Regions from separate parts of the Romboutsia lituseburensis genome, predicted to be linked through region 2. Evidence: riboswitches for the same ligand, from Rfam matches in the RefSeq annotation. Region 2 holds a riboswitch; each other region holds the start of a gene.
What was found. Region 2 has a riboswitch for thiamine pyrophosphate ahead of NWE74_RS04000 (MTH1187 family thiamine-binding protein). Riboswitches for the same ligand answer to the same signal wherever they lie in the genome.
Positions count from the first base shown of each region.

Region 1 (7,629 bases), 2.6 Mb from region 2:
GCCTTGTATTTTTTTTGTATTTATACTTAAGTTCTTTTATAGAATCTTCTATGTTATATGGTAAAAAATATTTATTAAATAAAAGTCCTATAACTATGCCTGTTGTTACAAGTATAAATCTATTTATAGATATGGTGTGTATATTTTCAGATATCGATGCTACAGTTAAAGATAATATTGTAGTCATTACAACTTTTTTACTATAATCTGCGAAATAAAAATATCCTATAAACCCTATAAATAGTACAACTTGAATTGATATACGATCTTTAATTATACTAAATACTATAAAAAATATAGTTACTCCTATAATAACCCCTATAAATCTTTTTTGAGCTTTTATAAGTCCATCCTCTTTATATGGTTGTAACACTACATAGCAACTAAGTATTATCCAAGATTCATGATTAATATTAGTAATCTGAGCTAAAAATACCATTATTGATATCCCTATTGCTAGTCTGATTGAATATCTAAACTTTAATGAATTTATATTAAAATTTTCTCTCATTAATTTAAACAAATTAAATGGCTTTTTAGTATTTATATTTTCATAAAGTTTTGTTACAACATTTTCTTTATTTTCTTCACTATAATCTATTATTTCTTTAAATATTTTGAAAACATAAATACTTTCATCTATTAGTTTTAAATTTAAATTTTTATATTTATTTATAAATTCATCAACTCTAAAATTTACCTGTTCAATAGTTTGCAAATTTTTATTTAAGTTATTAATATTTTCAACTTGAATTTTTAAATCATTTAAATATTCATTTTTTTTCTCTTTATCAACCTTAAAACTTGCCACATGACTTATCATTGTATTTAATCTTGATAAACATATACCTATACTAAATTGTTTTATTGCAACTTTATTATGTTTAAAGTGTTTATATCTTTTTATACTTGTAGATGCAATTAAATATCTTATTTGTTGATTTATTTTTATTGATTCTTTTTCATCATATTTTTCTAATATTAAATTATCTATCTGTTTTTTTAATTTATCTATTATAGTGTTTATAGCAATATCTGATTTTTCTTTTGCTGTTGTTCTATTAATCATTACTTGAGCTATAATTATTATAATTACGCCTGCACCTACTGCTAGCAATCTTGTAGGCAATTCTTGTTGTGTTATTTCAGTCGATATCATAAATATATACATCATTAAAAACATATATGATGTTGGATTTTTAAAATCATTCATGTATAAATAAGTTATTGTAAATATAGTAGTAAAATTTAAAATAATGCCTATGTAAATATTTAAATTTACTAAATATGAAGCTACCACTAAATAAAGATTTATTATTAAAAATGTAGTGGCTCTGTATAGTAATTCTTCTCTAAAATCTCTTCTTAAAAACATAATTGCTGCTATACCTAGCACTGTGCCTAGCATTATATTTTCGTTTCCAAATACTTTTAAGTAAAAAATAAAATTTATCATCATAAACGTAGCTTTAAATAAAGATGCTTTAACTTTTTGATTTTCCATTTAATCACCTACCCTTATAATTTTAATAAGTTGATATATCAACTTTAAAAGTATATATTTTTATAGTTGATATGTCAACAATTAAAATATGATTTAGATTTTACTTTAATATTTTATAATGTTAAAATATGTATATATGTTATGGATTTAATTTTTTAACTTTATTTTAGTTACATGTACATTAGAATGAGATAGGTGGTAATATATTTGGATAGTAATGATATATTAGATTTAATAAGAAACATAGCTTTGTTTAGAAAAAATTACACAACATTTATAGGTAAAAATCTTATTGATTTAGAGATAACTAATTCTGAGTTTTCTTACTTAAAAGAAGTGATAAATTTTAATGGCATTCCTCAAGATGAGTTAATTCGAAATTTATCTATCGATAAGGCTGCTGCAACTAGGATGGCTCAGTCTTTAGAAAAAAAAGATTTGATAAAAAGAGTTAGAAATGAGAATAACAAGAGATTTTTCAATGTTTTTTTAACTAAAAAAGGAACAGAATATATAGATATTACAAATAAAATACTTACTGATTTTTACAATATTTCTTTTAAGAATACAAATGATAATAGTTTTGAAGAATTAAAACACATATTAAAGCAAATAAATAAAGACTTTATTTAATTTATATTTTGATTAACTAAAATCATTTATAGTTATTTTTTAATGAAAAAGAGCTATCTATATAGAGATAGCTCTTTAATAATTATTATCTATAAAATACATCTACAAATGATGCATGATCAAATACTTCCTCATCACTACCATCAACTAAAACTTTAACACCTTTTATCCAATCACCTTGGTAATCTCTTTGTAATAAAGTTTCTATTATAGCAGCTTGAGATATAGCTCCACCAGTTGATCCTGCAAAGTGTTTAGCCCACTTTTGTTGGTCTACTAAGTTTATAGTTAAAATACCATTCTTGTCTATTGATTGTAAAACCATTTGTGCATCATCTTTGAAGTAATCATTTTTTAAAGCTGATATTAGCTCATTTATTTTGTCTTCTTTTGAAGCACTATTTTTTATTTTTATAGTTTCAAATTCAACTATGCTTTGAGTGTCTTCTTCTTTTGCTGTGTATATTTTAAAATCTGTTGTTTCTGATTTTGCTTCTTTTTTCTCTTCTTGCTTCTTTAAATTCTTTTTAGATTCTTCTTTTTTAACTTTATCACTTTTTGCTTCTTGTTTTGCCTCTATATCTTCTTTTTGTATATCATCACTTTGTTCATTATCATCTTTTGCGTTGTCTTTTGGTGAATCTATATTTTCTTGTACTTGATTACTATCTTTTTTAGTTTCAGTAGTAGTTGATTGATTTGCACATCCTACTAAAGTTAAACTCATCATTAATGCCAGTAAACTCACTTTTAGTTTCATCAGTTTATTCTCCTTATTATTAAAATTCGCTTCGCTTTAAGCCACCGCGTGGGCGCTACACTTCATATCGCCAACGACTTCGTCCGTTGCTTAAAATTCGTTTAGCTTAAACTAATGATACCAAATTTTGCATAATAAGTATTTACAATAAAATAACAATATTCTTACAATTTATTTACAATTTGATAATTTATGTCATGAAAGTATTTATTGTAAACTTGCAACTTTTCTTAAATTAGCTAATGGAAGTAATGCCATTATAACTACGCAAAGTACTCCTTCTACTCCATGACCTGAGAAGTTGTATAAGAATGAATAAAGTACGGGGTTCATTCCTTCTGGTGCAAATTGACCAAAGAAAAATACTCCAGATAAGAAGTGTGACGTTGTATTTAATAATATTGCAACTAAACTACCAAATATAATTTTTTTCTTATCATCTTTTCCAAACATATCACTAAGACCTAGTGCCATATCAGGAATAGCATAATCTAAGATAACTTGAGCAGGGTGCATTATGTATCCGCCTATTAATAAGCTTATAGTTCCTGTTATAAGACCGGCTGTAAGTCCTGCCTCTCTTGAATATAAAACTGATACCAATAACAATGGTAACATTGAGAACATGTTAATTCCTCCACCTTGAGGATATCTTACAAATGGAATTAATGATAATATATAACTCATTGCACTAAACATTGCTATTACAACCATTTCTTTTGTTTTAAATTTATACTTTCTTATTTTTAAAACATATAAAACTAATGGAACTACACAAACTACAAGTAATATACTATTAAACATAAGCTAGCTCACTCCCTTCATATGCCATATGCCAAAAGTCCATTTCATATATACTAGCTTTTCTAAATATACTTATAAGATTTCTTTCTTCTTCCTCACTTAGGTCTTTACATATTTCATTAGTAAAATCTATCCAATCATTTGTAAACTTAGTATATCCTTCACTACTATAAGTTTCTATCCAACTTTTATAAAAACTATCTTCTATACAATCTTTATAGTTTTCTTTTAATTTAAGTCCTATATAGTTATAACTCCATGTGCAAGGAAGTATTACAGATATTATTTCCTTAGCCCCACCTGCTAATGATACATTTTTCATATAGCTTGTATAACTTTCATTGTTTTTGTGATACTCATATTTTTCTATTTCATCCATATTTTCTCCAAAACCTTTTAAGTATGAAATATGATTTGCTGTTTCATCATTTAAGATCCCATCAGCACCTTCATAAAACATATTCATTTCTCTTATAGTGTTGCTTTTCACAACTCCCATACAATACACTTTTGTATATTCTTTTAAATATAAATAATCTTGTATAAGGTATTTTCTAAATTTCTCTTTATCTAAAGTTCCTTCTCCTATTTCTTTTAAAAAAGGATGCTCTAAATAACTTTCCCAAATATCTTTACTTCCTTCAAATAAACGCTCAGTAAATAACATATCTATCTCTCCATTCTTTTTGTTTTATTAAGCTAATGCTAATTCTTCTATCTTTGCATATGTATTTAATTTATCAACATTTAATTTATATACTTCATCCATTAAATTCACTTTAAAGCTTCCTATAGCTGGATTTTGACTATCAGCTAATTCACCACATAAAGACATTGTTAAAACTCCCATAGTGGCACATTCTAATGTGTCTTCATCACACCCTAAGAAACTTGCAATTAAACTTGCACTCATACAACCAGTTCCAGTTATTCCTTTAAGTTTTTCAGTTCCATTATTTATTTTATAAACTTTATCTCCATCTGTTATAATATCTGTCTTTCCTGTTGCTGCTACTACACATTCTAACTTCTTAGCTACTTTTTTTATAATCTCTGTACAATCTGTTTCATCATCAAATGAATCCACACCTTTTCCCTTTACATCAAATCCACCTATAAATTTAATTTCTGCCACATTTCCTTTTACTACGTCAAACTTAACTTCATTTAAAAGTTTATTTGTAAGATTTGTTCTAGCTTCAGTTGCAAATACACCTACTGGATCTAATATAACAGGCTTTTTATATTTATTAGCAACTTTACCTGCTATTAGATATAAGTTTAATAACTCTGAATTCATAGTTCCTATGTTTATAACTACTGAATTTGCTGCTTTTACTATATCTTCTACTTCCTCATATGAAAAACTCATCAAAGGGCTTGCCCCTAATGCTAACGTTATATTAGCACAATCATTTATAGTTACATTATTTGTATAATGTAAAACTAATGGATTTACGTCTTTCACCTTTTCAATTAAATTAAACATCTTAAAGCCCCCCTAATTTAAGTTTTAGCATTTAATTTTCTTAAACGTAAAAAAAGCTATACCTGATTAGGTATAGCTTTATGTACAATAAATATCAAAATTAATGTTTAGATTTATAACTATCTAAAATAATATTTGTTGTGTCAAGTCTTATAAAGCTTCCCTACGCTGGCATTATCCAGATCAGGTATAAGGGTCGGTAATCCTCTCAGCCATATGGCTCCCCTAGCAATTTTTAAATTTTATTTACACTTTAAGTATAGTACTTTATTTTTATGTGTCAACTAATTTTTCCAATTTACAGCAAAAAATAAACAATCAATAGCTATTTATTCTTATTGTAAGAAATATATCTAAAAATTTAACTGTTGTATATATTTTATTGACATTACTAAATACCAATGATATTCTTCTACATAATAGATAGAATTTAAAGGTGGAGGATAGACTATGCGTCAATGTATGGATTCAGATAATTTACATAAAAGGATAAAAAAGATAATGGGACAATTAAATGCCATAGATAAAATGGTTGATAAAGATATACCTTGTGAAGATGTTTTAATTCAAATCAATGCAGTAAAAAAAGCAGTGCATAAAGTTGGACAGTTAGTATTAGAAGGTCATATAAACCATTGTGTAAAAGATGGTATTGAACATGGAGATACTGAAAAAACAATTAAAGACTTTGCAAAAGCCATTGAACATTTTTCAAGAATGGGATAAAAAAAGTAGTTTATATAAACTACTTTTTTTATGCCTAAGGATATTATGATACTTCATTTTCTGTGGATAATTCATGAAAGTAAGTTATATTAATAAATTGGTTTTGAGTATAAAAAACATTTTGAGCAAAGGACGAAGTCGTTAGCGACAGGAGCCAAGCGACTTTTTTATTGACTTTAAGATAATTCACTTCTAATACATACCTATAGGGGTATATGTATATTTTTTTTATTAATAATTTAAAATGAGGTGAAATATGAAAAAAATCAATGATTTTCTTAATTCCTTTCCAATGATTATTGTATCTGGAATATTTTTAGGAATTAGTTTATTAGAACACATGGAATTACTTGGGAATTTTAATTTTTAATTGATCCAGCATGGATATCTATATTAATATCTGGATTTCCACTTGCTTGGATAGCGATTGAAAGAGTTGTTAAAAGTTTTTATATTAGCTCTGCACTACTTATTACTATTGCTATGATAGCATGTATTTTTATAGGAGAGGTCTTTGCAGCAGGTGAAGTTGCATTTATTATGGCTATAGGTGGATGGCTTGAAGATAAAACAGTTGACCGTACTAAAAAAGGAATTACACAACTTTTAAAGCTGGTTCCTGCTAAAGGTAGAAAAATTATTTACCACTCAGATGGAACTTTAAAAGAAGAATTTATAGACCCAGAAAATATTCAAATTGATGATATTCTTAGAGTTTTACCAGGAGAGAATATCCCTGCCGATGGAATAATTGAATTTGGTCAAACATCTATCGATCAATCTGTTATGACTGGAGAATCATTGCCTGTTGATAAAATTAAGGGTGACAAGGTATATACAGGAACAATTAATTGTTTCGGTTCAATAGATATTAAGGTTACAAAGTCTTTTTCTGATTCATCATTGCAAAAAATGATATCACTAGTAAAACAAGCAGAGGATAATAAAGCACCGATGCAAAGAGTTGTAGATAAATGGTCGGCTTGGTTTGTACCAACAGCTTGTGCTATTGCTATTATTACATATTTTATAACAAAAGATATTACACGTGCAGTTACAGTACTTGTAGTATTTTGTCCATGTGCCTTAGCTCTTTCTACACCAACATCTATTGTAGCTGCAATTGGTCAAGCAACGAAATTTGGAGTTTTAATAAAATCTGGTGAAGCACTTGAAAGTATGGGACAAATTAATGTGGTCGCTTTTGATAAAACAGGTACATTAACTCATGGAAATTTAGTTGTTTCAGATATTATCCCTATTAATATCTCAGAAAATGAGTTATTAAAAAGTGTAGGTTCAGCTGAAACCCGTTCAGAGCACCCTATAGGAAAAGCAATAGTATCTTTTACAAAAACAAATAAAATTGATATTTGCGAACCAGAAGAGTTTTCTATGATTGTTGGAAAAGGCGTAGTTTCTAAAGTACAAAATAATAAAATATTATGCGGTAATGAAAAGTTGATGATTGAGGAAGGTATTAATATTCCTGAGGATATTAATAGTTTAATATTATCATTAAGAGAACAAGGAAAAGCTATTATTATTACAGCAAAACAAAATTGTATTATAGGAATTATTGCTCTTTCAGATACGATAAAAGAAAATGCAAATACTATGATAAATAAACTTTCACAAAGTGGAATTTCACAAACTGTACTACTAACTGGAGATAATAAAAAATCTGCTGAGTATATAGGTAATAAAGTTGGA
Region 1 covers NZ_JANQBQ010000001.1:3,425,476-3,433,104, reverse strand. Annotated here, with positions in the region: gene NWE74_RS16525 (FUSC family protein) at 1-1,504, opposite strand, end outside; gene NWE74_RS16520 (MarR family winged helix-turn-helix transcriptional regulator) at 1,712-2,137, shown strand; gene NWE74_RS16515 (hypothetical protein) at 2,223-2,897, opposite strand; gene thiT (energy-coupled thiamine transporter ThiT) at 3,105-3,701, opposite strand; gene tenA (thiaminase II) at 3,694-4,368, opposite strand; gene thiM (hydroxyethylthiazole kinase) at 4,396-5,190, opposite strand; TPP riboswitch at 5,334-5,427, opposite strand; gene NWE74_RS16495 (metal-sensing transcriptional repressor) at 5,641-5,916, shown strand; gene NWE74_RS16490 (cation-translocating P-type ATPase) at 6,286-7,629, shown strand, end outside.
Region 1: linked by a shared signal. The riboswitch ahead of thiM (hydroxyethylthiazole kinase) and the one ahead of NWE74_RS04000 (MTH1187 family thiamine-binding protein) in region 2 are both predicted to bind thiamine pyrophosphate.

Region 2 (7,629 bases):
TTGCTAGGTTTTCATCTATTTCAGGTGCATGTTTTACAAGTATCTTAGCAGCTTCCTTAGGATTTTCTATTGCATATTCATAACCTTTTTTTGTTGCCTCTAAGAATTTTTTAGCAACTTCTGGTTTTTCTTTTAATAATTTTTCATTCGATATTATAATAGGTGTATAATAATCAAGTCTTTTATCAACTTCACCTATTGGTATATAGTCTAACTCTACTCCACGTTGACTTGCTTCTATCGCAGTCCATCCTTCAAAAATCCATGCAAAATCTATGTTTTTGCTTGTCGCTGTAAAGAAATCATCATCTCCTATATTTACTACTTTTAGATTTTTAAAATCTTTACCTTCTTTTTTCATAACCGCATCTAATATAGCATCTTCAGCTGGTGAACCCCAACCACCATAAACCTTCCCTTCAAAGTCTTTTGGTGATTTTATATTTTTATCTTTTGGCGCTGCAAACCCAGAAGTATTATGTTGTATAACTGTTGCTACAGCTTTTATCGGAAGTGGATCATCACTTGTTTTAGCAAATGTAACTTCCTCTTGATAACTTATTCCAAAGTCTGCCTTTTGAGTAGCCACTAAAGTAGCTGCTCCTCCTTCTGGTGGCTGTATTATATCAACATCTAACCCTTGTTCTTTATAATACCCATTTTCAAGAGCTACAAATAATCCAGTATGATTTGTATTAGGTGTCCAATCTAGTACCATTGTAACCTTTTCTTCATTAGATTTTTTATCTTCAGACTTCTTATTGCTTGAGCACCCACTTAAAGTACTAATTGTAAGTGCACTTATTAATCCTAGACTAACTAATTTTTTAAGTTTCATAAAATCCTCCCTAGTTGTTGTGCCTTAACACTATTTTTTTTATTAATTGCACTAACAATACAAATAATAAACTAAAAATTACTACAAGTATTGTTGAAGCAAATACCTTATCAAGAGCATAAGCACTCTTTGCTCTCACCATATATACTCCAAGCCCCTTGGTTCCCCCTAACCACTCTGCTACTGTTGCTGCAACTACTGCATAAGTTGCTGAAATTTTCAGTCCTGAAAAAAGCTTCTCCATAGACATTGGAAACTTCAAATGTATAAATGTTGATAATTTTGAGCTATTCATTGTTTTAAATAAGTTTAAATAATCTTTATCTAAATTTTCTATTCCATCTACAAAACTTATAAGTATTGGGAAAAAACATGTCATAGTTACCATTATAACTTTAGGTAACATATCAAATCCAAACCATATTATTAAAAGAGGTGCTATTGCAATAGTTGGTATTGTTTGAGATACAACCATTATTGGGTAAACACATTTTTTAAATATCGGTATGAAGTCCATAAGTATTCCCATAACTAAAGATATTATAATTGCTATAATAAACCCTAACAATGCTTCATTTAAAGTTGTTAAAGTATTTGTATATAAGTTTAAATAATCTTTACTAAATACCTTTATTATGTCACTTGGTGCTGGAAGTATATATTTAGGTATATCATTTATTTGTACTACTAATTCCCATATAAGTAATATGCTTAAAAATGTAATTATTGGATATAAGCTATTTTTTACTTTATCTATGGTTTTTAAGCTTTTCATCTATTGTTATTCCCCCAGCTTTTTCATCTATTCTAGCTGTTGTTATAACTCTTTCACAGCCAAGATCAAAAGGTATTTTATGTATTTTCTTTAGAAGTTCAAATACTTCGTCAAAGTCGCCTTCTATCGTTGTACTCATTGCACCTATTTCATATTTTAGACCACTATTTTTTATTTCTTCTATACATACATCTACAACCTTGTACATTTCTTCTTCACCTTTATAAGGTCTTAAAGGTACTACTGCTACATCTGCTATTACCATATAATCCACCATCCTTTATTTTTATTCATTCAGATAATATTTCTATATTTATAAAAAAATAGTTTAATTGAACATAAAAAAGCCAAAATATAATTAATCTCCTATTTTAAAATCGATATTTCGTAATTATAAAAGGAGAAATTATATTTTGGCTTTAATTGTTGATTATTACAAAACTTACTTTTTAATATAGCCTTTATATAATCTGATTTTCTCCCTACGCCGGCATTATCCAAACAGGTTTAAAGGGTCGAGATTTATTATCTCCTCTCAGCTACTTGGCTCCCCTGAAATATGTGTATTTTCAATTTGATTATACTATAATTATCATTTTTTAACAATTATTTTATATTTGTCCTATAATTCTTACTATTTCATATACTATAATAAGTATATAATACTTATAAGGAGGACATCATGATTAATACCCTAAAAGATAAACTTTCAAACTATAAACCTTATATAAATGGGCACAAAAATATGAAAAAAGCTTCTGTACTCATTCCTCTTGTAAAAAAAGAGAATAATTTTTATATATTATTTCAAGTTAGATCCAAGACATTGAGATCTCAACCCAATGAAATATCCTTTCCTGGTGGGAAAATAGAGTTAAATGAAACACCTTATAATGCTTGTATTCGAGAAACTTGTGAAGAACTTGGTACATGCCCAGATAATATTCAAATAATATCTGAACTAGATTTACTTATAACTCCAGCTAATTTAATTATTCACCCTTATGTCGGTATATTAAATGATATTGAAACTTTAAATATAAATAAAGATGAAGTCGATCATATATTTTTAGTACCAATACCTTATTTGTTAAAATATGAGCCTAACTACTATAACAATGAAGTAAAAATTATACCAGATAGCAATTTTCCTTATGATATAATTCCAAACAAAGAAAACTATAAATTTGGAAAAGGAAATTACGAGGTTTTATTTTATCAATATAATAATTATATTATTTGGGGTATAACTGCAAAAATACTTCAAAACTTCTTAGAAATTTTAAATGATTAGTATGGTAATTATTTATATAATATAAAAAAGTAGTTTATAAAATATAATATTTTATAAACTACTTTTTTTACTCCAATTAATTTTCATATTTAAATTCTTCTATGAAAACTTTAACTATCTCAGGATCAAATTGAGTACCTGAGCATCGTTCAATTTCTTTTAAAGCTTGATCATTAGTCATTTGTTTCTTATATGACCTTTCACTTGTCATTGCATCATATGCATCAATAACACATATTACTCTGGCTAAAAACGGTATTTCTTTGCCTTTTAACCCCATAGGATACCCTGTACCATTCCATTTTTCATGATGTGATAGTATATTATTTGCTACATATGCTATCTCATAATTAGATTTAGCAACCCTATATCCCTTTTCTACATGTGTTTTTATTATATTAAATTCTTCGTCAGTTAGTTTACCATTTTTAGATGCAATTTCATTTTGTATTCCTATTTTACCAATATCATGAAGCATAGCTGAAATTATAAGCTCTTTTTGATCATCAATACTAAGTTTTAATCTTTTACCTAATCTTTTAGCATAGTATACTACTCTATCTGTATGCTTTTTTGCATCTGAGCTTTTTTCTTCTAAGATTTCCATTAATCCTTTTAGAATTTTCTTTTTAGAATTTATATTTCTTGGTAATTTTTTTTTATATAACTTTTCTTCAGCATCTTTTATAATGTCATCTATATTATCTTTTAAGTTTCTTTTTGTTGAATACCCTAAGGATATACTTAGAGGTATAGACGTATACGGTTCTTTTTTACAAGCACGTGTAATTTTTTTGCATATTTGCTCTGCTTTTTTAGATTCTGTATTTGGAAGTAATATTATAAATTCGTCTCCACCCCACCTAACTATTAACCCATCATCACAAACTCTTTTTAATACATTTGATACTTGAGCTAAAAGCTCATCTCCTTTTAAATGACCTAATGTATCATTTACTATTTTTAATCCATCTACATCCCCCATTATTAAACTTAATGGCAAATACCTTTCATTATCTAGAGTTTTAATTTTTTCGTCAAAGTAAGCCCTATTATAAACGTTTGTTAACTTATCATTATAACCTATTTTTCTTAATTCTTTTTCTACCAGTTTTCTTTCAGTTATATCCCTTGATATACCAACAATTCCCCACATGTTATTTTCTATATCTACTAAAGGAGTTTTTATACACTCCATATATTTTGTTTCTCCATTAACTTTTATATTAATATTCGTAGTTTGAGTAGTTCGCTCTCTTATTATTTTTTCATCAGATTTAATAATTTGATTTTTAAAATTTTCATCTTTTATAATATCTAAATCTTTTTTTCCTATAATTTTTTCCTTATCACTTTCATAATAATTTTGGGCAAAAGATACATTACAGTTAATGTATTCACCATCTAAATTTTTATAAAATATAGAATCTGGAATTGTATCCATTATAGTTTTTAATAAATTTTTTTGTTTTACTATTTCATCTTCATATTTTTTGCGTTCAGTCTGATCTTGGAGTATACCTAAATAACTTTCTATTTTTCCATCTTTTTTAATAGGCGCTATATAACATTCTAAAAATATATCATCTTGATATCCCGAAAACATTTTAGCTTCTCCTAGATTTTCCACTTCTTTATAATTTTTTGTATATTCTGTTCCTAATTTTTCTCCATATATATCATAAACAGTTTTTCCTAATATCTCTTCTTTGGTTTTTTTCAAACTATCGCATAGGCATTTATTTACAAATATAAAATGTCCTTCTTTGCTTTTTAGCCAAATAGAGTATGGAATATTATCTAGTAATATCTCTAACATATTGTCAAACATAATCAAGTCTCCTATGTTTTATTAATTATTCTCCACCTTTTTTCACATCAATTAAATTTATCCCCCATTGTACTAATAATATATTGAAAGGGACTGTCTCAAAAAAATCTAAACTAAAAGCAACTAAATTCAATGCTAATAGATTAAATGCATCTATCCTGAGACAACCCCTTCTATTTAAAAATTATTTACTTTCCTTACCTACTAACGAGAAGCTATTAGCTCCAGTTATCTCCACCATAACTAATTTTCCTATTAAATCTTTTTCACAAGATTCAAAATTAACTAATTTATTTTGTCTTGTTCTTCCTGTAAATTTCTCTTCATCAGTCTTACTTTTTCCCTCTACTAAGACTTCCACTGTTTTTCCTACGTATTCTTTATTAATTTCTGCTGCTATAGTATTTACTCTCTCTAATACTTTATTAAATCTCTCATGTTTTATATCTTCTGGTATTTGGTTTTCCATTTCAGCAGCTGGAGTCCCTTTTCTCTTAGAATATATGAATGTAAAAGCAGAACCGTATCTAACCTTTTCTACTACATCTATAGTTTCTAATAAATCTTCATCAGTTTCCCCTGGGAATCCGATCATTAAGTCTGTAGAGAAAGCTATATCCGGAACTTCTTTCTTAGCCTTTTCTACTATTTCTAAATAGTATTCCTTAGTATAATGTCTATTCATTTTTTTAAGTAATGGTGTACTACCGCATTGAACTGGTAAATGTAAAAATTCACAAACTTTATCACAATCTCTTATTGCGTATATAACTTCATCTGATATATCCTTTGGATGAGATGTCATAAATCTAACTCTTTCTATGCCGTCTATATCATTTACTTTTCTTAAAAGTTCTGCAAATGTTATAGAGTTTTCTAAAGTTTTACCATATGAATCAACATTTTGACCAAGTAATGTAACTTCTTTAGTCCCATTTGCAGCTAATTCTTTTATTTCATTTATTATATCTTCTGGTTTTCTACTTCTTTCTCTTCCCCTTGTGTACGGTACGATACAGTAAGTACAGAAATTGTTACATCCATACATTATATTAACAAAAGCTTTTAATTCAAACTTTCTAGTACTCTTAAGACCTTCTACTACTTCTCCATCAACATCCCACACATCAACTAGCATCTTTTTATTATCCATTGATTTTGTTAATAGCTCAGGGAATTTATATAAGTTGTGTGTACCAAATACTAAATCAACATGATTATATTTAGATTTTAACTCTTTTACAACGTGAGGTTGTTGCATCATACATCCACATACAGCTATTTTTAAATCTGGATTTTTTCTTTTTTGGAATTTTAATTGACCTAAGTTACCATAAACTTTAAGTTCTGCATTTTCTCTTACTGCACAAGTATTGTATATTATTAAATCACATTCACCTGCAGTTATCCCTCTTTCATATCCCATTTCATCAAGCATTGCACATAATTTTTCTGAATCATGTTCATTCATTTGACATCCAAACGTTTGTATTAAGTATCTAGGTTTTGCTTGATGTATAGCGTAATATCTTGAATTTTGCTCTGCTATTGCTTCTATAAATCTATCTTGTTCTTGTATTTTTTCTATAGGAACTTGTACTTGCTTTCTTTTACTCATTATAATCCTCCCAATTTGTTACTTATTTACTCTATAATTTATATTTTGAAATAGATAAAGAATTCGCTTCAATTAAACCACTACATTAGGTGATAACTTAATCTTACAATGGCTTAGTCCATCAAACTCAAAATGTAATTTTTTATCTATCTAACTTGTAATTATAATTTTTAGTCATATAAAAACATTTTTATAATTCAATTTAAAGTTAATTATATCAAATTTGTAAAAATTTTAAAAGGTTTTAACATTAGTTTTATGAATCAAAATTATATAAATGGTAATAATAATTTATCATATGACTTTGAAAGGAAAATGAATATGTTAGTAGTTTTAATAAGAAGTATTTTGTTATATATAGTTGTTTTAATATCTCTAAGAGTTATGGGTAAAGGTGAAATAGCTGAAATGAACTCTTTTGATTTAGTTATAACTCTTCTAATAGCAGAAGTTGCGGCTGTTCCTATGGAAAACAATAATATACCTATAATAAATGGTGTTGCAGCTGTTACAGGACTTGTTGTTATGCAAATAGTTATTTCTTATCTAGCTTTAAAGTCTAGAACAGTAAGAGTACTATTGTCAGGTAAACCTTCTATCTTAATAGAAAGAGGAGAAATTAATTATAAAGAATTGCAAAGAGAAAGAGTCACTATAGATGAATTACTAGAACAACTTCGTATACAAGGTTATTTCAGAATTATGGATGTTCAATATGCCATACTTGAAACAGACGGAAATCTGAGTGTTTTGCCAACACCATCATATAAAAATCCTCCCAATAGTGCCTTTAACCATCTACCTGTATCGTTAATAATAGATGGTAAAATCATAAAACATAACTTAAATATAGTAAATAAAGATACAAATTGGTTGGAGGGGATATTAAAATCTAATCATATTGAAAATCTAAAAGATGTTCTTTTGTGTGTAATAGATGAAAATGAAAAAACATATATTCAAGAAAAGAAAAATTAATTAACATCGAGGTGATTATCTTTGAAATCTTTAGTTTACTCTTTAATTTGGACTATATTATTTGTTATATTTGGACTTTATATTAATAGTGAAATATCTGCCTTTACTGATGTCTACAATTCTAAAGCTGATATTATAGAAAGTTATATAAGAAACGATAATTGGGATGATGCCAAAAATGAGCTAGATGATTATCATAAAAATTTTCATAAAGACAAAGGAGCATGGTATAAGCTATTAAATCATGATTATTTTGATAATGTATGTTTATGCTTAGATATATTAGATGGATCTA
Region 2 covers NZ_JANQBQ010000001.1:794,778-802,406, forward strand. Annotated here, with positions in the region: gene NWE74_RS03990 (ABC transporter substrate-binding protein) at 1-838, opposite strand, end outside; gene NWE74_RS03995 (ABC transporter permease) at 849-1,613, opposite strand; gene NWE74_RS04000 (MTH1187 family thiamine-binding protein) at 1,588-1,878, opposite strand; TPP riboswitch at 2,076-2,177, opposite strand; gene NWE74_RS04005 (NUDIX hydrolase) at 2,296-2,907, shown strand; gene NWE74_RS04010 (HD domain-containing phosphohydrolase) at 2,984-4,738, opposite strand; gene miaB (tRNA (N6-isopentenyl adenosine(37)-C2)-methylthiotransferase MiaB) at 4,923-6,356, opposite strand; gene NWE74_RS04020 (DUF421 domain-containing protein) at 6,678-7,334, shown strand; gene NWE74_RS04025 (DUF4363 family protein) at 7,356-7,629, shown strand, end outside.

Region 3 (7,629 bases), 520 kb from region 2:
TTTGAAACAAATGCCATTATTTTTATTACCAGCAATGTTTGGACTAGGAATGGCATTTAAGGGTGGTAAAAATATTTATAAAAATGAAGGGCCTCCTAAGACACAAAAATCAAAAAAAACTGATTATAATAAAAAGAAAAAGAAGAAGTGAGAAAAAATGCTAAAAAGTCATATGATTTTTTAGCATTTTTGCGCAACAGACGAAGTCGTTGGCGACATGAACGAAGCTGATTTTTTATTTATAGTACAATCATTGAAAAATTAATGATTAAATTTTATATGATAAAAGGTAATTTATTTTTATCATAAATATTTAAAGTTTTAACTCTATAAATTGTTTAAAATGTTTGATTTTTTACCATAAATATAATATATATTGAAAATATTAAAGAAATATGATAAAGTTTTAGTACCAGGTAATAAAATCAGGAAATGAAAATTACCATATACGGAGGAAAATATAATGAGCAATATAAAAATAGTGTGTGATAGTTTATCTGATATACCATCAGAATATATAGAAAAATACAATATATCAATAGTTCCATTAAGTGTAATATTTGATGGAAAAGAATATATCGATGGAGTAGATATAAATAAAGATGAATTTTATAAAATGCTTAGAGATAATACTAAGCTTCCTAAGACGTCACAGGTAACATATATAAAGTTTAAAGAAGAATTTGAAAGGCATATAGAACAAGGCTATGAAGTTTTATATATAGGAGGATCATCTAATGCTTCAGGAACATATCAAAGTGCAGTAATGGCCCAAAATGATATTGAAGGCGGTGTAGTAACATTTGATACATTATCTTTATCATTAGGATGTGGGTGTATGGTAGTATCAGCAGCAAAATTAGCACAAGAAGGAAAGTCCATAGACGAAATAGTAAAGCATTTAGAAGATATCAAAAAAAAATCATCTGTTTTATTTACAGTTGAAACGCTAGAATATCTTCAAAAAGGCGGCAGAATATCTCTAGCAAAAGCTACTATAGGAAATATGTTAAATATAAAGCCTATATTATGTATAGATGGCGGTTTAGTAAAACCTATATCTCAAGTTAGAGGAAAAAAACAAGTAATAGGTAAAATAATAGAAATCTTAAAAGAACAGCACGGTGAGGATTTTAGCAATAAGTGCGTCATAATTGGATGTGGAGATAACAAATTAGATTTAGACGTATTTAAGAAACGATTAATTGAAGAATTTGAGAATATAGATTGCTTAGAAGTAAATATGGGAAGTTGTATTTGTGCTCATTCAGGTCCAGGAGTATTAGGTATTGGATGCGTAGATAAGTAAATAAAAACTGCTTTATATGAGTTTCATATAAAGCAGTTTTTATTTTTATTTATTTATAAAATTAAACTTAATTTTAGAATTTAAAGTTAAATGTTTTTCATAAATAAATAAAAATTGTCCGTGTTATTAGAAAATTATAAATATTAGAACTTTGTATAAAAAAGTTAAAAAAATAAGTTGAGAAACATAAAATAAATATATACACAATATATAATAAAACATAAATAGGAAAAGGCTTTTTAAAAGAAGGTTGTAGTTTTATACATAAATATTTGGTGAAAAAATGTATAAAATATGTAAATTTCATATGTTATAATGAGTTTATCGTTAGGTGATAGGGGGGAGATTTTATGGATATTAATAGAGTTCTCAATTTTTCCTCTAATGCAGGAAGAGCAATGCTACAAAGCGGTGGAGAAACGTATAGAGTTGAAGAAACTATATCAAGCATATGTCAAGCATTTAATGTTGATGATGTAGATGTTTTTGCAACACCGACAGCAGTAATGGTTTCTGTATCTATTGAAGGGAAAATTCACTCTATAGTGAAAAGAATAAAATCAAGAGGGATAAATTTAAATAGGGTCCACAATATAAATTCTTTATCTAGAAAGATTAGTGTGGAAAAATTATCCATTGAGGAATGTGAGAGAGAATTAGAAATAATATGTATTGATGATAGCTACGATACAGAAAAAATATTAGTCGCATCAGGAATTGCTTCATCAGCTTTTACAATGTTATTTGGTGGAGAAATCAATTCTATTATAGTTTCTTTTTTAGTGGGAATCATAACCAAATTAATTTTTATGAGTTTAAGCAAGTCATCACTAAATGAATTTTTTATAAATAGCATATGTGGTGCAATTATAGCTATTTTTTCTATAATACTTTTAAAGATAGGGATAATCAGAGAGATTGATAAATTAATAGCTGGATGTATAATGTTGTTGGTACCAGGACTTGCACTAACTAATTCTATAAGAGATATAATAGAAGGTCAACTAATATCCGGTCTTACTAAAGCTGCAGAGGCATTTTTAGTGGCAGTATCTATTGCTGTTGGTACAGGAGCAGTAATACATTTATATTTAACAATGGGGGGGATTTAATATGATACTAGAAGCAATAGCATCAGCACTATCTGCAATAAGCTTTGGTATTATTTTTAATATAAAAGGAAGACGACTTTTAGCAGCTGGATTTGGAGGAGGATTAAGTTGGTTTGCTTATAAACTTTGTTTAGCCAATGAAGTTTCTCAGGTATCTTCATTTTTTATAGCTGCAATATGTTTTAGTATATATTGTGAAATTTGTGCTAGAGTGTATAAAACTCCAGCAACAACATTATCTGTATGCTGTTTAATACCTTTAGTTCCAGGTTATGGTGTATATAATACAATGTATGAATTTATAAAAGGAGATTATATAAAAGCTATAGATTATGGTATAAATACATTATCCTTAGCGGGTGCTTTAGCACTAGGCGTTATTTTTGTATCTACTTTATTTAGAAATTTTAATTTGCACAAGACACTAGATAATTTGTTAAAGTCTCCAAAAAGGATAAAAAACACAAAACAAACGTTAGAAGAAAGTTTTGAGTAAATTTAAAATCCCCATTATTAAAAATAATGGGGATTTGCTTAATTTTTAAATTAAGCTCTTAATATATATTTCAAACTTAAACTGTGTAGTAATTTTGCAGTGGTTTTATACAAAATCTTTTTAATTATATAATTTAAGTGATATAAAGTCAACTCAAATTGTATAATTAAAAATTTAACGATAAAAAAGATAAAATATTATATTACATTGTTGAGATGGTAAAAACACTATGCTATACTCAAAGTGTAAAAGTTAATAGAATATAAGCTAGGGGAGCTAGAATTGGCTAGCTGAGAGAAAAGCCTCAACTTAATACCCTACTAAACCTGATCAAGGTAATGCTTGCGAAGGGAAGCTTTTAAGTATACTAAAATTTTTGAGTATACATTTTTTATATTATGTAAATTAAGTGCTTTCCTAGAAATAGGATAAGCACTTTTTTATTGAAACAATAATACAATTTTTATTTAGAAGGGGGTAATATGAAAGTAAATGGGAAAAATCTATCACTTGGAGATAATAAAAATATTTTAAGTCTTTTAGAGTATTTCAATTTAAATGAAGAACAAGTGGTAGTTGAGGTGAATTTTGAAATAATAGAGTCTGAGAAATATAAAAATTATATTTTAACAGAGGAAGATATTATAGAAGTAATAAGCTTTGTAGGGGGGGGTTAAAATTAAAATTTTTTTAAATGAAATTCATACAGAAATAGATGAGAAATTAACTTTATATGAAGTTAGGGATAAGTACAAAAAAGAAAGCGACATTGTAATATTAAATGGCTACCCTGTTGAAAAAAATTATAAGTTACAAGAAAGTGATAAAGTTAGTTTAATTAAAAGGGGTGAAAATTTAAATTTAGATAAAATAGAAAAACTTTTAGCTGCAAGGCATACTCCCAATATACATGAGAAGCTAAAAAAAGGAAGTGTTGCTATATTAGGATTAGGCGGATTAGGATCAAACATAGCAATTTCTTTAGCGAGGATTGGAGTAGGGGAGCTAATTATAGCCGATTATGATATTGTTGAGCCATCTAATTTAAATAGGCAACAGTATTTTATAGATGATATAGGCAGTTATAAAACAAGTGCCATTAAAAATAATTTAAATAATATAAATCCTTTTATAAATATAAAAAAAATTAATGAAAAAATTACTAAAGAAAATATGAATTTATTTAAAGATGCAGACATTATTGTAGAAGCTTTTGATAATCCAAAATCAAAAGCTGAAATAAGTAATTATATATTAACAAATATGAAAGAAAAATTTTTAATTGCATCATCTGGAATGGCAGGATATTATGATTCAAATATGATACAAACAAAAAAACTTAGAGAAAATTTTTACATATGTGGAGACTTAGTAAGTGAAGCAAAAATTGGAGATGGTCTAATGGCACCTAGAGTCGCTATATGTGCAAATCATATGGCAAACTTAGTGATTAAAATATTAGTTGATAAATATTAATTATAGCAAATTTAGGGGGATAATATGGATAGATTAGTTTTAGGAGATCATAAATTTAATAGTAGACTTCTTATAGGAACAGGAAAATATGGATCAAATGAAATATTACCTAAGGTAATAAATGAGAGTAATAGTGAAATAATAACAATGGCTCTTAGAAGAGTTGATCTAGATAATAAAGAAGAAAATATATTAACACATATACCAAAAGAGATGACAATACTACCGAATACATCAGGAGCAACAAATCATCAAGAAGCTGTTAGGATTGCAAGAATTGCACGTAAAATGGGATGTGGAAATTTTGTAAAGATAGAAATTATTTCAGATACAAAATATTTATTACCAGATAATGATGAGACAATCAAAGCAACTGAAATTCTGGCTAAAGAAGGTTTTGTAGTCCTTCCGTATATGAGCCCAGATCTTTATGCTGGAAAAAGGCTTATAGATGCTGGAGCAGCAGCTGTAATGCCTTTAGGATCTCCTATAGGATCAAATAGAGGGATTAGGATGAAAGAAATGATAAAGATTATGATTGAAGAATTAGATATACCTATAATTGTAGATGCAGGTATTGGAAAGCCATCTCAAGCAATGGAAGCAATGGAGCTGGGAGCTGCAGCAGTATTAGTAAATACCGCAATTGCATCAAGCAATGATCCAGTAAAAATGGCAAAAGCATTTAGATTAGCAGTAGAAGGTGGAAGAGAAGCATATCTTGCTAAGTGTGGAATAGTATCTGATTATGCAAATGCATCATCACCTCTAACTGGTTTTTTATCACAGTTAAGCACAGTAAAGTAAATATAAACTTTTAGGGGAGTGGGGATCATGAGTTTTTATGATGTTTTAAATTCGTATAAAGATTTTGATATATATGGATATATGGATAATGTAACCGATGAAAATATATTGAATTCGTTGCAAAAAGATTATTTAGATGAATATGATTTGCTTAATTTACTTTCGAAAAAGGCAGTAAAGTATTTAGAATTAATGGCACAAAAATCTAATAAAATAACTAATCAATATTTTGGAAAAACAATATGTTTATACACGCCGATGTATATAGCAAATTATTGTATTAATAAATGTGTATATTGCGGATACAACTTAGACAGTGGTATAAAAAGAAAGAAATTAACAATAGAAGAAATAAAAAATGAGGGTGCGTTTATATCAAAGGAAGGTTTTAAACATCTATTAATACTTACAGGAGAAAGCAATATACATTCAGACGTAAAATATATAGGAGAAGCAGTGGAAACACTAAAATCTAAATTTTCATCTATAGGTATAGAAGTGTATCCTATGGATGAAAAAGAATATGAATATCTTGTATATAAAGGTGTTGATTCTCTAACTGTATATCAAGAAGTTTATGATGAAGATATATACAAAGAAGTACATATAAAAGGTCCAAAATCAAATTATAAATATAGATTAGATGCTCCTGAGAGAGGTGCAAAGGCAGGTATGAGAAGTTTATCTATTGGAGCGCTATTAGGTCTTAATGATTTTAGAAAAGAAACATTTTTTACTTTATTGCATGGGAAATACTTAAGAAATAAATATCCGCATATAGAAATATCATATTCAGTACCAAGAATTAGACCATTTAAAGGATGTTATGATGGTATAAAAGATGTAAATGATGTAGAATTAGTACAAGCTATTTTATGTATGAGACTATTTGATAATCATGGGGGGATAAATTTATCAACAAGAGAATCCTTAGATCTTAGAAAAAACTTAATTCCTTTAGGAATAACTAAGCTAAGTGCTGGAGTATCAACGGATGTAGGTGGTCATTCTCAAGGCAGTAAAGATACATCACAGTTTAAAATAAGCGATGAAAGTAATGTAGGACAAGTTAAAGATATGTTACATTCTATAGGTTATCAGCATATATTTAAAGATTGGGAGCGATTTTAGTGTACCTTATAACTAATAGAAGCTTATGTGATGAAGATAAGTACTTTGAATCAATAAAAAATTCAGTTTATAATGGAATTGAAAATATAATAATAAGAGAAAAAGATTTAAATAATGAACAGCTTAAAAATATATATTATAAAATAAAATATAGTCTTAAAAATATAAATAAAAAATATAATTTGATTATAAATTCAAATGTTGATGTATTTGAAGAAGTAGATGCAGATGGTATTCATTTACCATTTATTCTATTTAAAAAAAATCTGCAAAATAACTATGTATTTAAAGATAATAAAATATTGGGAATATCAACTCATAGTATAGAAGAAATAGAGTATTTAGAAGAGTTAAAAAAAGTAAATAATTTAAAAATTGATTATATAACTATATCTCATATATATGAAACTGATTGTAAAAAAGGTATGAATCCTAAGGGAATAGATATATTAATAAGTGCTAAAAAAATAAGCAGTTCAAATATTGTAGCATTAGGAGGGATAACACCTAAAAATTCATTGAATACATTGAAATATTGTGATGATATAGCTATAATGTCACAGATTATGAAGTCTGATAATGTAGTAGAAACTATAAAAGAATATTTTAAATTTCAAGAAAAAGACGTTTTATAAACGTCTTTTATTTTTTTAGCTTAATAAAATTATGATACTTTAGAACCTGTGGATAATTACTGTAAATAAGTAATGTCAGATATTGTAGCTAGCGTAAAAATCCATTTTTGAGCAACGGAATAAGTCGATGGCGACATGAGCGAAGAGAATTTTTTATAAATATTGAATGTGTACTAGTAGGATTAATGTTATCTAGAAAGTAAGTCGTGAATTTAAAATTTAGAAACTATATTGGTTAGTTGCCTTTTACTTAGGGAATAAATATAGTATATGTTTTTAAAATAGGAGTTGATAAAATGAAAAAGCTTGCAACTTTTGCTGGTGGATGTTTTTGGTGTATGGTAAAACCATTTAATGAATATGAAGGTGTGGAAAAAGTTGTATCTGGATATACAGGAGGTCATACTAAAAATCCCACATATGAACAAGTTTGTTCAGGAAATACAGGTCACATAGAAGCAATTCAGATTGTTTATGATGAGACTATAATTGGATATGATGAACTTTTAGATATATTTTGGAATCAGATTGATCCAACAGATATAAAGGGTCAGTTTAATGATAGAGGAGAAAGATATAAAACAGTAATATTTTATCATGATGAGATACAACGAAAAATGGCAGAAAAATCAAAAGAAGATTTAGAAAAAAGTGAAATTTATA
Region 3 covers NZ_JANQBQ010000001.1:1,313,296-1,320,924, reverse strand. Annotated here, with positions in the region: gene NWE74_RS06460 (hypothetical protein) at 1-151, shown strand, start outside; gene NWE74_RS06455 (DegV family protein) at 464-1,309, shown strand; gene NWE74_RS06450 (threonine/serine ThrE exporter family protein) at 1,660-2,421, shown strand; gene NWE74_RS06445 (threonine/serine exporter family protein) at 2,423-2,917, shown strand; TPP riboswitch at 3,177-3,287, shown strand; gene thiS (sulfur carrier protein ThiS) at 3,400-3,594, shown strand; gene thiF (sulfur carrier protein ThiS adenylyltransferase ThiF) at 3,596-4,393, shown strand; gene NWE74_RS06430 (thiazole synthase) at 4,418-5,200, shown strand; gene thiH (2-iminoacetate synthase ThiH) at 5,228-6,331, shown strand; gene NWE74_RS06420 (thiamine phosphate synthase) at 6,331-6,966, shown strand; gene msrA (peptide-methionine (S)-S-oxide reductase MsrA) at 7,248-7,629, shown strand, end outside.
Region 3: linked by a shared signal. The riboswitch ahead of thiS (sulfur carrier protein ThiS) and the one ahead of NWE74_RS04000 (MTH1187 family thiamine-binding protein) in region 2 are both predicted to bind thiamine pyrophosphate.

Region 4 (7,629 bases), 450 kb from region 2:
ATATTACTCAAAAAGAAACATTATTAAGTATAGTTACACTTTTAATTATTTTAGTTTTAAATGCTAGAAATGTAGGTGGAAATTTACTTATAAGTATAATAGCAGGAACTATATTAGCTTTATTTATGGGAGTTACAAGTTTAAGTAATTTAGATTTTGCATCATTTAACATAGGTGCATTTACAGATGTATTTTTAGCTATGTCGTTTAAAAATATTTTAACAATACCATTTATAGTTGCAGTATTCTCTATAACTATTGTTATTGTATTTGAAAATATGGGAATTTTATATGGTCAAATGGAAGCTATAGGAAGAATTGATGAATTCCAAAAACCATTTACAATAGCAGGAATATCAAATATGATAGCAGGTATGTTTGGAACTAGCCCAACAATTGTTGCTGCAGAAAATTTCTCAGGTATAAGTGCAGGCGCAAAAGGAAAGATAGCTGCATTTACATCAGGAATATTATTCTTAGCATCGCTATTTTTAATACCTATACTTAAATTAATTCCTGATGGAGTAATAAGTAGTGTATTAATATTTATAGGATTTTTGATGATACAAACTTTCTTTGATATGAAAAAAGGGGACTTAATAGATAACATATCTATAATATTTATAGTTGCACTAATACCTCTTACTTATAATATAGTAAATGGTATAGCTTTAGGATTTATAGTATATACTGTTTTAAAATTGGCTTCTGGAAGAGGTAAAGAAGTATCTGTTCCGATGTATATACTTACAGCTTTATTTATATTAAGTTTTATTATGAATATATCAATGGGAATAATGCATTAAAGTAGTATAGGTAATTAATTCTTATTAAGAATTAATTACCTGTTTTTAATTGTAAAAAAAATTAAGTTGTGATACGATGAATCTTGTATAAGAAAAATAAAAAAAGTCTTTTTGTGGTACAATTTAAATAAAAATGTAGCTAGACGTAAAAATAGCTTGTTTAGTTTGGATACAAAACTGTAATTTTTATCTAGTGGACATTTTTTAAAAAAATAATATAATAATTAATAGATTGAAAAACGACAAAATAGGACAGAGGAGGGGGAGCTTAATGGCTAATCAAAAAATAAACTTTGGTAAAAAGAAAAAGAAATTAAATCCAAAAAAATTAGGAATAACAGCAGTTGCAGCACTGTTAGTTATATTTTTAGGAGTAAAGGGAGTAGGCGCAACTACATCTTATATCGCTGAAAAGAAAGAAGAAAAAATAGTACAAGAGAAAAAAGCAGAGGCTGAAAGAATTGCAGCTGAAAAAAAACGTAAAGAAGAAGAAGAAGCTAAAAAGAGAATGGTCGGAGTTAACCATGATGCTAAGCAGTACTCATATGATGCACTAAAAGTTTCAGAAAAACTAAAAACTTATGATTATACAAACAACGGAGAAAAAATAGTATTTTTAACATTTGATGATGGATCTTCAACAACAGTAACACCACAAATATTGGATACATTAAAGCAAAATAATGTTAAGGCAACATTCTTTGTAACTGGTCAAAATATCGAAAGAGGTGGAAAACCTGCAGAAGCACTTGTTAAAAGAGCTTTTGATGAAGGGAATGCAATAGCAAATCATTCATACAGTCATGATTATAAATATTTATATCCTGGTAGAACTCTTAATTTAGATAATTTCTTAGCAGATTTTAATAAGACAGATGAAATATTAAAAAGAGTAATAAGTCCATATTTCTCTACAAGAGTTTTAAGATGTCCAGGAGGACATATGTCTTGGAAAGGTATGGATACATTAGATGCTTACTTAAATGAAAATAATATGGCATCTATAGACTGGAATGCTTTAAATGCAGATGCAGAAGGAAGAAAGAAAAATGCAAGCGAATTAGCAGAACATGCTAAAAAAACAGCTGAAGGTAAAGAAATGGTAGTAATACTAATGCATGACACTTACGGAAAAGAAGAAACTGCAAAAGCACTACCAGAGATAATAAAATATTTCAAAGACAATGGATATGAATTTAAAACATTAGCATAGTTTAAATAAAAAATGGTGTAAAAGATAACTCTTTTACACCATTTTTTATTTAATTTAATTATTATATTATTTGAATTATTAAAAAAGATTCAATGATAAATATTAGAGGTATACCTACTGTAAATTTTCTCTTTTTAGTTTTATGTCTAAATTTATGCATTCCAACAAAAGAACCAATACTACCTCCGAGTATACTTAATAATAAAAGTGTTCTCTCACTTATTCTAAATTGATTATTTATAGCTCTTTTTTTATCTATATACATAGATAGAAATCCTATGAAATTTATAATTAAAATATAAAGAAAAACATATTTGAAATTTAAATTATACATAAAAATCTCCTTTCAATCTTAAGTGTAACTTTTATATAAATATATCATAAATTTAAAATTAATGATAAAAAAATAAATTATTGTTATAATAAAAATTAGTATAGTAACTGAAATAATTGAAGGGAGTAGATTAAGTGAATAACAAAATTAAAGATGTAAAGACCTTAGTTGAGACTAAATTTGTAGGTCTATATGATGTTGAATATAGAAATAAGCAAAATGAAGATAGACATTGGATGGTTGCATCAAGAAAAAATGAAGATGAATTAAAAGAAGTTTACTTAGAAGAAAAAGAGGATAAGATTGATGCTGTAGTAATAGCAGCTTTTCATGAATCAGAAAATAAATTAGTTTTGATAAAGCAATTTAGAGTGCCTATAAATAACTATATATATGAACTTCCAGCTGGACTTGTGGATAATGATGAATCAATGGAAAGTACAGTAGCTAGAGAGCTTAAGGAAGAAACAGGATTAGATCTTTTGAAAATAAATTATGTAAAAAGTAGACAAAAAGTTTATTTATCACCTGGAATGACAGATGAATCAGTAGCATTTGTGTACTGTACATGTGAAGGAGAACTGAGTAATGAGTTTTTAGAAGATGATGAAGATATAGAATCAATGCTTATCTCTAAGGAAGAAGCAAAAGAAATTTTAAAAAGTGATGAAATTATAGATATAAAATCATATTTGATGCTTCAAATGTTTGCTAGCATGGGAGATACATTATTTAATTAATATAAAAATACCTGAAATATATTTCAGGTATTTTTTATTATATATAAAAACATTTCTTTTTGAAAAAAATATATATTTAACAAAATGTACTTTTTTCAATATGTTTAGCTTATAAATAGGATATAAAAATTAAAAAATATTATATAAATAAAATTATATAGTTGCATTATCAAAATGATAATAATATAATAAACTTATCATTATCATTTTGATAATAAAATTTGGAGGTAGTTATATGGTGAATGAGAGTATATTAGAAATGATAGGTAATACACCTATGCTTAAATTAAATAAATTAGAAAGTTCAAGTATATATATAAAATTAGAAAAATATAATCCTGGAGGTAGTATAAAGGATAGAGCTGTATATTTTATGATAGATGGATTGGAAAAAAGAGGGGTTTTGAAAAAAGGTGATGTACTAGTTGAAGCAACAAGTGGCAATACCGGGATAGCACTAGCAATGATAGGTAAGTTAAAAGGTTATGAAGTGATAATAGTTATGCCAGAGACTATGAGTATAGAAAGAAGAGAGTTGATGAAAGCTTATGGGGCAAAACTTGTACTTACAGAAGGAAAACGTGGAATGAGCGGATCCATTAAAAAAGCACAAGAACTTTTAAATGAAAATAAACATTATAAAAGTTTAAATCAATTTGAAAATGAAGATAACCCATATGGTCATTATAAAACGACTGGAGTTGAAATATTAAATCAAGTAAAAGACTTGGATGTGTTTGTATGTGGTGTTGGTACTGGAGGAACATTAACTGGAGTTGCAAGATATTTAAAAGAAAAAAATCCAAATGTAATTATAGTAGCTATAGAACCTGAAAATTCGCCAGTTATATCAAAAGGTATCAGTGGATCTCATAAAATTCAGGGTATTGGAGCTGGATTTATACCTAAAAATTACGATGAATCACTAGTTGACATGGTTTTAACTATAAAAGATGATGAAGCATTTGAAGGTGTCAGAATGCTTTCTGAGAAAGAAGGTATATTAGTCGGATTATCTTCGGGTGCAAATGTTATAGGTGCTTTGAAAGTATCTAAAATATATTCTGATAAAAAAATAGTTACAATTGCTCCTGATGGAATTGAAAAATATATATCTATGGAAATATTTAAATAGAGGTGATACAAGTGTTAAAAAAAATAAATAAAGACATAGAGTATATTATGGAAAATGACCCTGCAGCAAGAAGTAAAATAGAGGTTTTTTTACTTTATCCATCTATACATGCTAGGTTAGTTCATATATTTACTCATTTTTTATATAAGCATAAATTATTTTTTGCAGCCAGATTATTATCTCAAATAGCTAGATTTTTAACAGGGATAGAAATTCACCCAGGAGCTACATTAGGAGATAGTATTTTAATTGATCATGGAATGGGAGTTGTAATAGGAGAAACTGCAGAAGTTGGAAATAGAGTAACTATATATCATGGAACTACATTAGGTGGAACAGGTAAAGATACAGGAAAAAGGCACCCAACGGTTGGAGATGATGTTATAATTGGTGCAGGTGCAAAAGTATTAGGACCTATAAATATAGGCTCTAACTCTAAGATAGGAGCAAATGCAGTGGTTTTAAAAGATGTGCCTGACGGAGCAACAGTGGTTGGTGTAGCTGCTAATATAGTTAGAATGAGAGGTCAAAAAAACGAAAGAGATTTGATTAAAGAAACTAAATAAATTCATTGAATAAAAGTGCATATTATAGTATCATTTTTTATTATAAAAAAATAAATGAGGTACAATATGCATTTTACATATATAATTAGGTGTATGGATAATTCTCTTTATACCGGATATACAACCGATATAAAAAGAAGGATGAAAGAACATGAAAGAGGAATAAATTCAAAATATACTAGGGTTAGAGGCTATAGAAATTTAGAAATATTTTTTATAAGTGACAGTAGAAGTAAAGCTATGAAATTAGAAAGTTATATAAAGAGATGCTCTCGAATTAAAAAGCTGTGGATTATAGAAAATGGAAATGAATTTATACAAGAACTTGAAAATAAATTATATTATAGCCTAGGAAAAATCGAAGAATTAAAATAATAAACAGAAAATTAAAAAATAATAATTAATTGACAATTATAGTAAAAATACTATAATTAAATTGTAAATAAATAATAAATATAGCTAGGGGAGCCTTTAGGCTGAGAAGTATAAACTGACCCTTATACCTGATCTGGGTAATGCCAGCGTAGGAAAGCTTGTACATAACTCTAAATATTACAATATTTAAACAAGTGTATTAAAGCTATACCTAATCTAGGTATAGCTTTTTATTTTATAAAATAATACTATAAATTTTTACTAAAGATAAGGGGGATAAATATGAAAAATTATAAAATACCTACATTAACAATAGCAGGTTCCGATTCAAGTGGGGGCGCAGGTATTCAAGCTGATTTAAAAACATTTAGTGCAATAGGAACATATGGAATGAGTGTGATAACTGCTGTAACAGCACAGAATACACAAGGTGTATTTGATGTAGAAGAATTAAGCCAAAATATTATAAAAAAACAAATAGAGGTAGTATTTGAAGATATAAAACCTAAGTCGACAAAAATTGGGATGGTATCCAGTCCTGAAATCATACTTGAGATAGCTAATACTTTAAAAAAGTATAATGTAGAAAATTTAGTAGTAGATCCAGTCATGATATCTAAGAGTGGGTATAGTTTATTAAGACCAGAAGCTAAGGCTAATTTAATAAAATATTTAATACCAATGGCATATATAGTAACACCGAATATTCCAGAAGCTGAAGAAATAACAGGAATTAAAATAAAAACAGTAGAAGATATGAAGGTAGTAGGAAATGAAATACTAAGTATGGGTCCTAAATATGTATTGATGAAAGGCGGACATTTAGAAGGAGATGCAATAGACTTGCTAATTGGAAAAGAAACATTTGAAATATTTAAAAGCAAAAGATTAAATAGAAAAAATACTCATGGAACTGGATGTACAATATCGTCAGCTATAGCATCACACTTAGCGTTAGGATATGATATTAAAGAGGCTGTAAAGTTAAGCAAAGAATATATAACAAATGCTATTGAAAATAGCTTTGATATAGGTCATGGCGTTGGGCCAGTACATCATTTTTATAAATTAGACCTAAAAAATGACAAAAAGGAGGAAAAACAGTTAGTACTAGCTGAATAAATAATTATGAAAAATGCTATAAGAAACAAATTAAAGTTATATTTAGTAACAGATAATGATATTTTAGAGGATAGAGACTTTTATAGATGCATAGAAGATGCAATAAGAGGCGGAGTTACTATGGTTCAGCTAAGAGAAAAAGATACATCAGGTAAAGAATTTTTAGAAAAAGCATTTAAACTTAGAGAAATAACACGAAAATATAATATTCCATTTATCATAAATGATAGAGTTGATATTGCTATGATTTGTGATGCTGATGGTGTGCATGTTGGGCAAAGTGATATAGATGCTAAATTTATAAGAAATATTATAGGGAAGAATAAAATATTAGGTGTTTCTGCTAGAAATTTAAATGAAGCAAAAAAAGCAAAACAGGATGGAGCTGATTATATTGGTGTTGGAGCTATGTACTCTACATCAACTAAATTAGATGCAAAATCAGTTTCTTATAAGACTGTAGGAGAAATAAAAAAAATAGTAGATATACCAATTGTTTTAATAGGTGGAATCAATCTAAATAATTTAGAAAATCTAAAAAAACTTGATTGTGATGGATATGCTGTTGTATCATCAATTCTTAAAGAAAGAGACATTTATGTTACCAGTAAAAATTGGGTAGAAGCAGTAAAATAAAAAGAGAGACTTTTTAAAGTCTCTCTTTTTATTTTACTTTTTATAAGGAACTTTTTTAGGTGGTATATATTTTTCTTTTGCCTTAGGTTCAGGAATAATAGGACAATCACAAATACCTTGAGGACCCATATCGCCCTTATCACCTTTAGGGCCAGCAGGGCCTTGAGGACCTACATCCCCTTTATCTCCTTTTTCACCTTTAGAGCTTGCTGCTCCAGCAGGACCTTGAGGACCCATAGGGCCTATATCTCCCTTATCACCTTTAGAGCCAGCAGGACCTTGAGGACCTATAGGGCCTATATCTCCCTTATCACCTTTAGAGCCAGTAGGACCTACATCTCCTTTATCTCCTTTAGGACCGGCAGGACCAGGTATACCAGCAGTATTACAATTTCCTACATTGCATAAAGGATTTATATAAGTTTCTTTACCTAAATCAATATACTGAATAGTATTTAATTTGATATAAATAGGACCTTTTCCAGAAGAAGTTTTCCCCATAACAGCGCAATGATTAACTTTGCAAATGCGTAGTCTTAAAATACATTCACTATTTTCTAATTTCAACCCCACTACTTTTCCAATACAGCTACATAAGATATTGTAGATTTGACAATCAGCTAAATCTACAGGATATACAAAAACAGGACAAGATCCTGTATTCATATTCTTACAACTCTTTTTGGTAGATTTTTTGTGATT
Region 4 covers NZ_JANQBQ010000001.1:1,247,398-1,255,026, reverse strand. Annotated here, with positions in the region: gene NWE74_RS06120 (NCS2 family permease) at 1-806, shown strand, start outside; gene NWE74_RS06115 (polysaccharide deacetylase family protein) at 1,078-2,019, shown strand; gene NWE74_RS06110 (DUF1294 domain-containing protein) at 2,081-2,353, opposite strand; gene NWE74_RS06105 (NUDIX hydrolase) at 2,488-3,093, shown strand; gene cysK (cysteine synthase A) at 3,329-4,228, shown strand; gene epsC (serine O-acetyltransferase EpsC) at 4,240-4,794, shown strand; gene NWE74_RS06090 (GIY-YIG nuclease family protein) at 4,861-5,169, shown strand; TPP riboswitch at 5,246-5,341, shown strand; gene thiD (bifunctional hydroxymethylpyrimidine kinase/phosphomethylpyrimidine kinase) at 5,452-6,291, shown strand; gene thiE (thiamine phosphate synthase) at 6,298-6,927, shown strand; gene NWE74_RS06075 (collagen-like protein) at 6,961-7,629, opposite strand, start outside.
Region 4: linked by a shared signal. The riboswitch ahead of thiD (bifunctional hydroxymethylpyrimidine kinase/phosphomethylpyrimidine kinase) and the one ahead of NWE74_RS04000 (MTH1187 family thiamine-binding protein) in region 2 are both predicted to bind thiamine pyrophosphate.